Regions from separate parts of the Lysinibacillus sp. TE18511 genome, predicted to be linked through region 1. Evidence: predicted binding sites of a transcription regulator. Region 1 holds the regulator's gene; the other holds the start of a gene.
The links. Region 1 encodes Rex, which represses fermentation and respiration genes when NADH is low (regulators of the CRP and FNR family bind a similar motif). Its sites were predicted from a motif close to TTGTGAAATATTTCACAA; they were not measured.

Region 1 (4,206 bases):
GATAATAATCATAGTCACCCAAGTATTCAAAGGAACCATCACCAGACAACTCAATCACTTTAGTAGCAATTCGATTGATGAAATATCGGTCATGCGATACAAATAATAGTGTTCCAGGATAATCAATAAGCGCGTTTTCCAGTATCTCTTTACTATCTAAGTCTAAGTGGTTGGTAGGCTCATCAAGAATTAAGAAATTTGACTTTTGCATCATTAATTTAGCTAGTGCAATTCTTGCCTTTTCGCCACCAGATAAAGAGGATACGATTTTATCTACATCATCTCCACTGAATAAAAAACGACCTAGCACCGTTCGAATATCTTTTTCATTCATTAAAGGCCATTCATCCCACAGCTCTTTTAGAACACTTTTATTGCTCGATAGTTTTGCCTGCTCTTGATCATAATAACCAATTTGAACATTTGTACCATAGCGAATTTCTCCAGAAAGTGATGGTAAATCTTTTACGATGGTCTTTAATAAAGTTGATTTACCAACACCGTTTGGTCCAACAAGTGCAATGCGATCTTCACGGAATGCACGTAATGTGATACCTTTTGATATTTTCTTGTCACCATAACCAACTGCTAAGCTATCAATAGATAATACATCGTTCCCACTTTGACGTTCAATGGTAAAACCAAAGCTTGCGGACTTTTCGTCGCCATCAGGAGATTCCATCCATTCTGTTCGTTCAAGCATTTTGCGACGACTTTGTGCCATTTTTGTAGTAGAAGCACGCGCAATGTTTTTTTGGATAAAATCCTCAAGCTTTGCTTTCTCATCTTGCTGACGCTCATATAACTTTAAATCACGCTCATAATTTTTCGCTTTTTCGTCTAAATAGGCACTATAATTGCCTGTATATTTTGTGACGCGGTGACGAGAAACTTCGTAGACAATGGAAACAACCTGGTCTAAGAAGTAGCGGTCATGGGAAACAATTAAAATAGCCCCTTCATAGCTTTTTAAATAGGATTCCAACCAGGAGAGGGTTTCAATATCTAAATGGTTAGTAGGCTCATCGAGTATTAATAAATCAGGTTTACTTAAGAGGAGCTTAGCTAGAGCTAAACGAGTTCGTTGGCCTCCTGATAATGAGCTTATTGGTTTTTCATAATCTTCAGGATAGAATTGCATGCCATGAAGCACAGAGCGTGTATCAGATTCATATTGATAGCCACCTGCATCCTTAAAATTATGTTGTAATTGATCGTATTCGGACATTATTTTTCCATACAAAGAAGGGTTTTCATAGACAGTTGGATCGGCCATTTGTTGTTCGAGTGACCGAAGTGTTTTTTCTTGTGCGATAATTGGTTCGAAAATTGACATCATTTCGTCCCAAATCGATAACGTTGAGTTTAACCCAGCATGCTGCTCCAAATATCCAATCTGAACACCTTTAGGGATAATAATATCGCCTGAGTCATATGACATTTGACCAGCAATTATTTTAAGTAAAGTGGACTTGCCAGCACCGTTACGTCCTACTAATGCAACGCGGTCACGATGTTGAACCTCTAATTTTACGCCACTTAAAATTTCATCTGCAAGGAAGGATTTATATAGTTGATTGACCTGTAAAACAATCATTCTTGACACCTCAATTCTTCCTTAGTGTAATGGATGAGCGATTCGCTTGCAATGTCGATGCTTTACTTATTCCGAGCTGTCATGTAAGATTGAAACGATTTCCCTTTAGTTAGTGGCGTAAAAAGCGCCATTAACTAAAGGGAAATACTCTAGTGGATATTAATATTTATATATACTCAGGCATGTTGATTAGGGAAAAATAGGTTTATTATTGAGCGATAAAAGGAATTTTTTGTTGCTATTTTGCTAAAATATTCTCATTTTCAACTGATTGTAGCGTAGAGCTACTCGACTCCCGCAGGAAAGCGAGTAGCCCGTAGCGGAAATCAGTGTCTTCGAATTAATTTGAAGGATAAAAATGGTTAATCAACACACCTAGTATATAGTTAATGATGCATGTATTAAAATTACTAGCTAAGCATTCAAACTGAGACATTTTAAGGAGGAGAAAGTTTGAAACAAGAATTAAAAATTCCACAAGCCACTACCAAAAGACTTCCTCTTTACTATCGATTTATCCAAAACTTTGCACAAGAAGGCATGGAACGAATTTCGTCGAAGGAACTGAGTGAAGCGATGAAAATTGATTCTGCAACTATTCGCCGTGACTTTTCTTATTTTGGTGCTCTTGGCAAAAAGGGTTACGGCTATGATGTGCAGCATCTATTAAAATTTTTCAGTCAAACACTCGATCAGCACGAAACGACAAAAGTAGCGTTAATTGGTGTAGGGAATTTAGGTAGTGCTTTATTAAAATATAATTTCCAAAAAAATCACAATACTCATATTGTGGTGGCTTTTGATTCAAAGGCACCAAAGGACGGGAAGATGATCAGCAATATTCCTGTTTTTCATCCGGATTTGTTGGAAGAAAAGTATGCAGAATATGGAGCGGAGCTTGCGATTTTAACAGTTTCACCACGCTCTGCACAGAAAATGGCTGATAGATTAGCGGCAATGAATGCAAAGGGCATTTTAAACTTTACGCCAGAGCGGCTAACGGTGCCAGATAGAATGCAGCTTTTAACAATTGATTTATCGGTAGAATTGCAAGCGCTTATTTATTTAATTCGCAATCAGGAAGAGTGAAAAATGTACATATTTAACTTCTTTCAGCGGGTGTATAAAGAATCGCTTAAATAGAGGAACTCAGTCTAAGAACGCCACGTCCTGTGGCAATTTATCTGTGCGAAAGCGAAGCGACAGCAACAACAACACATGACTGAGTGACCAACATCACGTTGGCCCAAAGCCTCCAGCGAATAGTATAGTTCACAGTTTCTGTCAAATGTAAGTATGAAATAAAATGAGAGAGTGACGAAAAACTTTCACATATAATTAGTTAGCAAAATGACAAAATATGCGTTAAAATGATGGATATAAAGAGGAGGTGGCTGTAATGGGTAGTATTGGTCCTATGAGCCTCATTATTATCGGAATTGTCGCGTTATTAATTTTTGGTCCTAAGAAGTTACCAGAGCTGGGTAAAGCATTCGGTTCAACATTACGTGAATTCAAAAATGCTACTAAAGGTTTAGCCGATGAAGATGATGATGACAAGAAAAAGAAAGAACTAGATAAGTAAGTTAGGATGTTTGAGGAATGAATCCAAAAGATCTAACTGTCATTGAGCATATAGAAGAATTAAGAAAACGGCTTTTCATTGTTGCCGTTTTCTTTGTTCTCGCTATGGTTGGCGGCTTTTTTGTGGCAAAGCCGCTTGTTAAATACCTTCAAACTACTGGAGCGAATTATAATATAGAGCTTCATGCATTTGATGTAGTAACACCACTTGCGATTTATTTCCAAGTTGTTTTTTTAATTGCATTTATCCTTTCATCACCAGTGTTAATGTATCAACTGTGGGCGTTTATTAGCCCAGGATTAAGGGAAGTAGAACGAAAAGCAACCTTAAGCTATATACCGTATTCATTTTTATTGTTTATCGCAGGGCTATCCTTTTCATACTATTTATTATTCCCTTATGTCATAAAATTCATGATGAATTTGTCGGTCGAGTTGGAGATTCAGCAAACAATTGGAATACATGAATATTTTACATTTTTATTTAAGCTTACAATACCTTTTGGTTTCCTTTTCCAATTGCCGGTTGTTATTTTATTCTTTTCACGTATAGGAATATTAAATCCTGATTTACTAATTCGTATTCGTAAATATTCGTACTTTGGTTTATTTGTGTGTGCCGCTATTATCGCACCACCTGAATTGGCTTCACATTTAATGGTTTCAGTGCCATTGTTTGCGCTCTATGAAATTAGCATTATGGTTTCTCGTATTGGGTACAAAAAATACTTAAGATCAGAGGAAATACGTTTGAAGGAAGAGCAGGAAGCTGAGCAAAAACGCCAGGTTGAAGAGGCACTCGAACAGCAGCGACGACAAGTAGAAGAATTGAATCAAAAATAAATAGTGGAAGCTCGATGCGAAATAAAAGCATCGAGCTTTTTTGTTATAAAAGAATAGGTAAGAATCTAAAAAATCAGTGGGAAGAAAATTCCCACTGATTTTTATTGCACTTTTTCTAGTTCTTCAAGTAACTTTTGCAATGGTTCTGCAAACACTTGTACAAATGTCACAAACCCATTTAG
Region 2 (4,206 bases), on a different contig from region 1:
GATGAGCTAAAAAATACCAACTTAACACTTTATGGTTGTCTAAAAAAAGTTTTCATAGCAAAATATAGAATAGAACATGAGATAACATTAGGGGGTTAATCAATGAAAACTGAACAACAATATTTCAAAGATGCGATTTCGATTCAGCAATATATGGATAATATGACGACGTTGAAAGAGGAGAGCTTCCGTATTTATGATGGCTTTATCGAGCTACTAAAGGACAAGCAACCACAAATTTTAACAATTACTGAAGATTGGTGCGGAGACGCAATGTTAAATAACCCGATTATTCGTCGTGTAGCAGAGGCTGCAGGTTTAGAAATACGCACAGTACTTCGCGACGCTGATACAGATTTAATTGATCGCTATTTAACAAACGGTGGCCGTGCAATTCCAATTTATATTTTATTAGATGATGTTGGTCAAGTGATTGGAAAATGGGGACCACGTGCACCAGAATTACAGGAACTAGTAGTGAGCAAACGAGCTAGTTTACCTGATAAAGAAGATCCTACATTTGAAGATGCACAAAAGGCATTGTATGCAGAAATTCGTGAAGAGAATATGACGAATAAATCATACTGGACATTTGTTTATGAGGATTTCAAAAAGCAAGTGACAGCTGCATTGCAGTAATTGTAGATCACAAGGCTGCATGTCAAAGAATTAGGATATGCAACATTTAAACGTAAAATTCGTTGAAGAAATAGAATCTTATGAAGCAGGAAGGTATGTTATGAAACGAGCAAGAATCATTTATAATCCTACATCTGGACGTGAAGCATTTAAAAAGCATCTACCAGAAGTATTGGAAAAACTAGAGGTAGCAGGCTATGAGGCATCATGTCACGCAACAACTTGCGAAGGCGATGCAACCGTTGCAGCAAAAAATGCAGTAGAACGTGGCTTTGATATAATCATTGCAGTTGGTGGAGATGGCACATTAAATGAAGTTATTTCAGGTGTAAGTCCATTTGAAAACCGTCCGAAAGTTGGTCTAATTCCAATGGGCACAACGAATGATTTTGCCCGTGCAGTGCATATCCCTCGTAATATTGCAGATGCTGTTGAGATTATTATTAAAGGTGAAACGTTACCAGTTGATGTTGGTTTATTAAATGGAGAACGCTATTTCATCAATATTGCCGCTGGTGGACGTATTACTGAGTTAACATATGAAGTACCAAGTAAAATGAAAACAATGCTAGGACAGTTAGCTTATTACGTAAAAGCAGTAGAAATGATTCCATCAATCAAAGCTTCTCATATGCGTATCGAATATGATGGTGAAGTGTTTGATGGGGATGCTATGATGTTTTTATGTGGCTTAACCAATTCAGTAGGTGGCTTTGAAAAGCTTGCACCCGACGCAAGTATTAATGATGGCTACTTTACTTTATTAGTATTGAAAAAAGTAAGCCTACCTGAATTTATTCAGCTTGCCGCAATGGCTTTAAGAGGCGAGCATTTGAATGATGATCGTGTAATTTATAAAAAGGCAAGTGTTGTAAAAGTATCTACTGAAGACGAAATACATTTAAACTTAGACGGTGAGTATGGTGGGGATGCGCCTGCAACATTTGAAAACTTAAAGCGCCATATTGAAATTTTTGTTCCTATTGAAGATATTCGTGAGGAAGACCGTATCTAAGTGCCTAAATATTGACTCTTTTTACCATAAGAATTGTCTATAATGAGGATTGTGAACGAATTAAGAAAAATGTTTGGCAAATCTGCGTATATTACTTGAACAAAATTTGAAACCTTTATAATAGGCCGAAATATCGGTCCATTATAAAGGTTTTTTTCATGGCAATAGTGGAAAATAAGTGTATGGGGAAGAAAGGAAGTGTTGGCTTTGTATAAGTCGCAGGAAAGAAAGCTCATATGGCTAAGCTTTGGCGTTGCAATTATTATGCTACTTTCCATGCTTGGAAGAATATTCGGTAGTTAGGAGGCAATGAAATGGTGAATGAATCAGCAGTCTTTTGGAGTAGAGCATTAACAGAGCTGACGTTATCGTTCCATATTATTTATGCAACGATTGGTGTGGGTGTCCCGTTAATGATTATGATTGCTCAATGGACTGGATATAAAAAGAATGATGAGCACTATATTTTAATGGCAAGACGTTGGGCACGAGGTTTTGTTATTACAGTTGCAGTCGGAGTTGTTACAGGGACAGCAATTGGCTTACAGTTGTCTTTACTATGGCCGAATTTTATGCAGCTCGCCGGCCAAACAATTGCATTACCGCTCTTTATGGAAACGTTTGCATTTTTCTTTGAAGCCATCTTCCTGGGCATCTACTTATATACTTGGGATCGCTTTGAAAGTCAGAAAAAGCATATGCTGCTATTAATTCCTGTAGCGGTTGGTGCTTCGATGTCAGCTGTGTTTATAACAATTGTGAATGCGTTTATGAATGCACCTCAAGGATTTGACATTGTGGACGGAGAACTTGTAAATATTCAACCTTTTTTAGCAATGTTTAATCCAGCAATGCCGACAAAGGTAGCGCATGTTCTCGTTACCGCTTATATGACAGCCGCATTTGTGTTAGCGGCAATTGCAGGATACCGTATGCTTAGAGGTTCTAAGCATGTGTACCATAAAAAATCATTATTTTTACTTATGAAGATTGGCCTGATTTTCTCCATTGCATCAGCGATTATTGGAGATTTTTCAGGAAAATACTTAGCAGAATATCAGCCAGAAAAATTAGCTGCAGCTGAGTGGCATTTTGAAACAGACGATAAAGCCTCACTTATTCTATTGGGTGTATTAGATGGTGACGAAGTAAAATATGCAATTGAAATTCCTTATGCTCTAAGTATTTTAGCGCATAATAATCCAAATGCAGAGGTAATTGGCTTAGATCAATTTGCTGAAGAAGATCGACCACCACTGTATATTCATTATCTCTTTGATCTCATGGTGTTTATTGGCATGTTTATGGTATTAGTTTCATTGCTTTATGTAGTCGGGAAAGCGCGTGGTTGGCTGTTTATTCATACACGTTGGTTTAGATGGATTGTCGTTGCAGGTGGACCACTTTCAATTATTGCAATTGAAGCGGGCTGGTGGCTTGCTGAGGTTGGAAGACAGCCTTGGGTCTTATATGGTTTAATGCGAACACCAGAAGGGGCCACAACGAGTGACCATGTGGATTTAATGCTGCTGTTGTTTGCAGGCGTGTATGCTGTATTGGGCATAGGAAGTATTGTAGTTTTAGTTCGTATGTTCAAAAAGAATCCAATTGAGCGTGAATTAGCAGATCGCCATTCTGAAAAAGGCGGTGACATCTTATGACATTAGAGATTTTAGGTATTTCAGTTTTGTGGATTTTCCTATTTGGCTATGTCATTGTAGCTTCAATTGATTTTGGGGCAGGTTTTTTCAATGCCTACAGTCTACTCGTTGGCAAAAATCATATTTTAACAAATATTATTAAACGTTATTTATCACCGGTTTGGGAAGTAACGAATGTCTTTTTAGTATTCTTCTTTGTTGGGATTGTTGGGTTTTTCCCGCAAACAGCCTTTTATTATGGAACGATTTTACTTGTGCCAGTTAGTATTTCGCTAGTGCTACTTGCCATACGAGGCTCCTACTATGCGTTTGAATCATATGGCTCACGTGGACATATCGGATACACGCTAACGTATGGTATAGCAGGATTACTCATTCCGGCCTCACTTTCTGTTGTCTTTGCGATTGCTGCAGGTGGCTATGTTGATATGGTTGATGGGCAACCGGTTTTAAACTATTGGACATTGTATACGAGCCCATTTGCTTGGAGTATTGTCGTCTTGAGCATTGCAGCGGTACTCTATATTTCAGCTGTGTTTTTAACATGGTATGCTCATAAAGCAAAGGATGTAGAAGCAACAAAACTAATGCGAAAATACGCACTTGTTTGGGCGATACCTTTAATGGTGAGCGCGCTTGGTATTATGTATGAAATGAAATCGATCAATCCTGAAACTTACAATAATATGGTTAATTTATGGTGGGTGTTCGCCATTTCAGCCGTACTATTTATCATTACTGTGGTGTTAATTTGGATGCGAAAAAATTACGGCCTTGCAGTAGGACTATTGATTGCCCAATTTGCTTTGGCATTCTTCGCTTATGGTATCGCACAATATCCGTATTTACTGTATCCATATTTAACAATTTACGATAGCTTTACAAGTACAC

Region 2: a site for Rex is predicted at 1,704-1,721, ahead of ACVWXS_RS17645 (cytochrome ubiquinol oxidase subunit I). Genes of this name have one in related genera too.

What each region holds. Positions count from the first base shown of each region.
Region 1 is NZ_JBSSFD010000068.1:3,043-7,248, reverse strand. Features, by position in the region: gene ACVWXS_RS24920 (ABC transporter ATP-binding protein) at 1-1,597, opposite strand, end outside; gene ACVWXS_RS24915 (redox-sensing transcriptional repressor Rex) at 2,051-2,686, shown strand; gene ACVWXS_RS24910 (twin-arginine translocase TatA/TatE family subunit) at 2,997-3,182, shown strand; gene tatC (twin-arginine translocase subunit TatC) at 3,200-4,024, shown strand; gene ACVWXS_RS24900 (CPBP family intramembrane glutamic endopeptidase) at 4,126-4,206, opposite strand, start outside.
Region 2 is NZ_JBSSFD010000027.1:25,482-29,687, reverse strand. Features, by position in the region: gene ACVWXS_RS17660 (hypothetical protein) at 1-2, shown strand, start outside; gene ACVWXS_RS17655 (thioredoxin family protein) at 103-639, shown strand; gene ACVWXS_RS17650 (diacylglycerol kinase) at 740-1,654, shown strand; gene ACVWXS_RS17645 (cytochrome ubiquinol oxidase subunit I) at 1,969-3,315, shown strand; gene ACVWXS_RS17640 (cytochrome d ubiquinol oxidase subunit II) at 3,312-4,206, shown strand, end outside.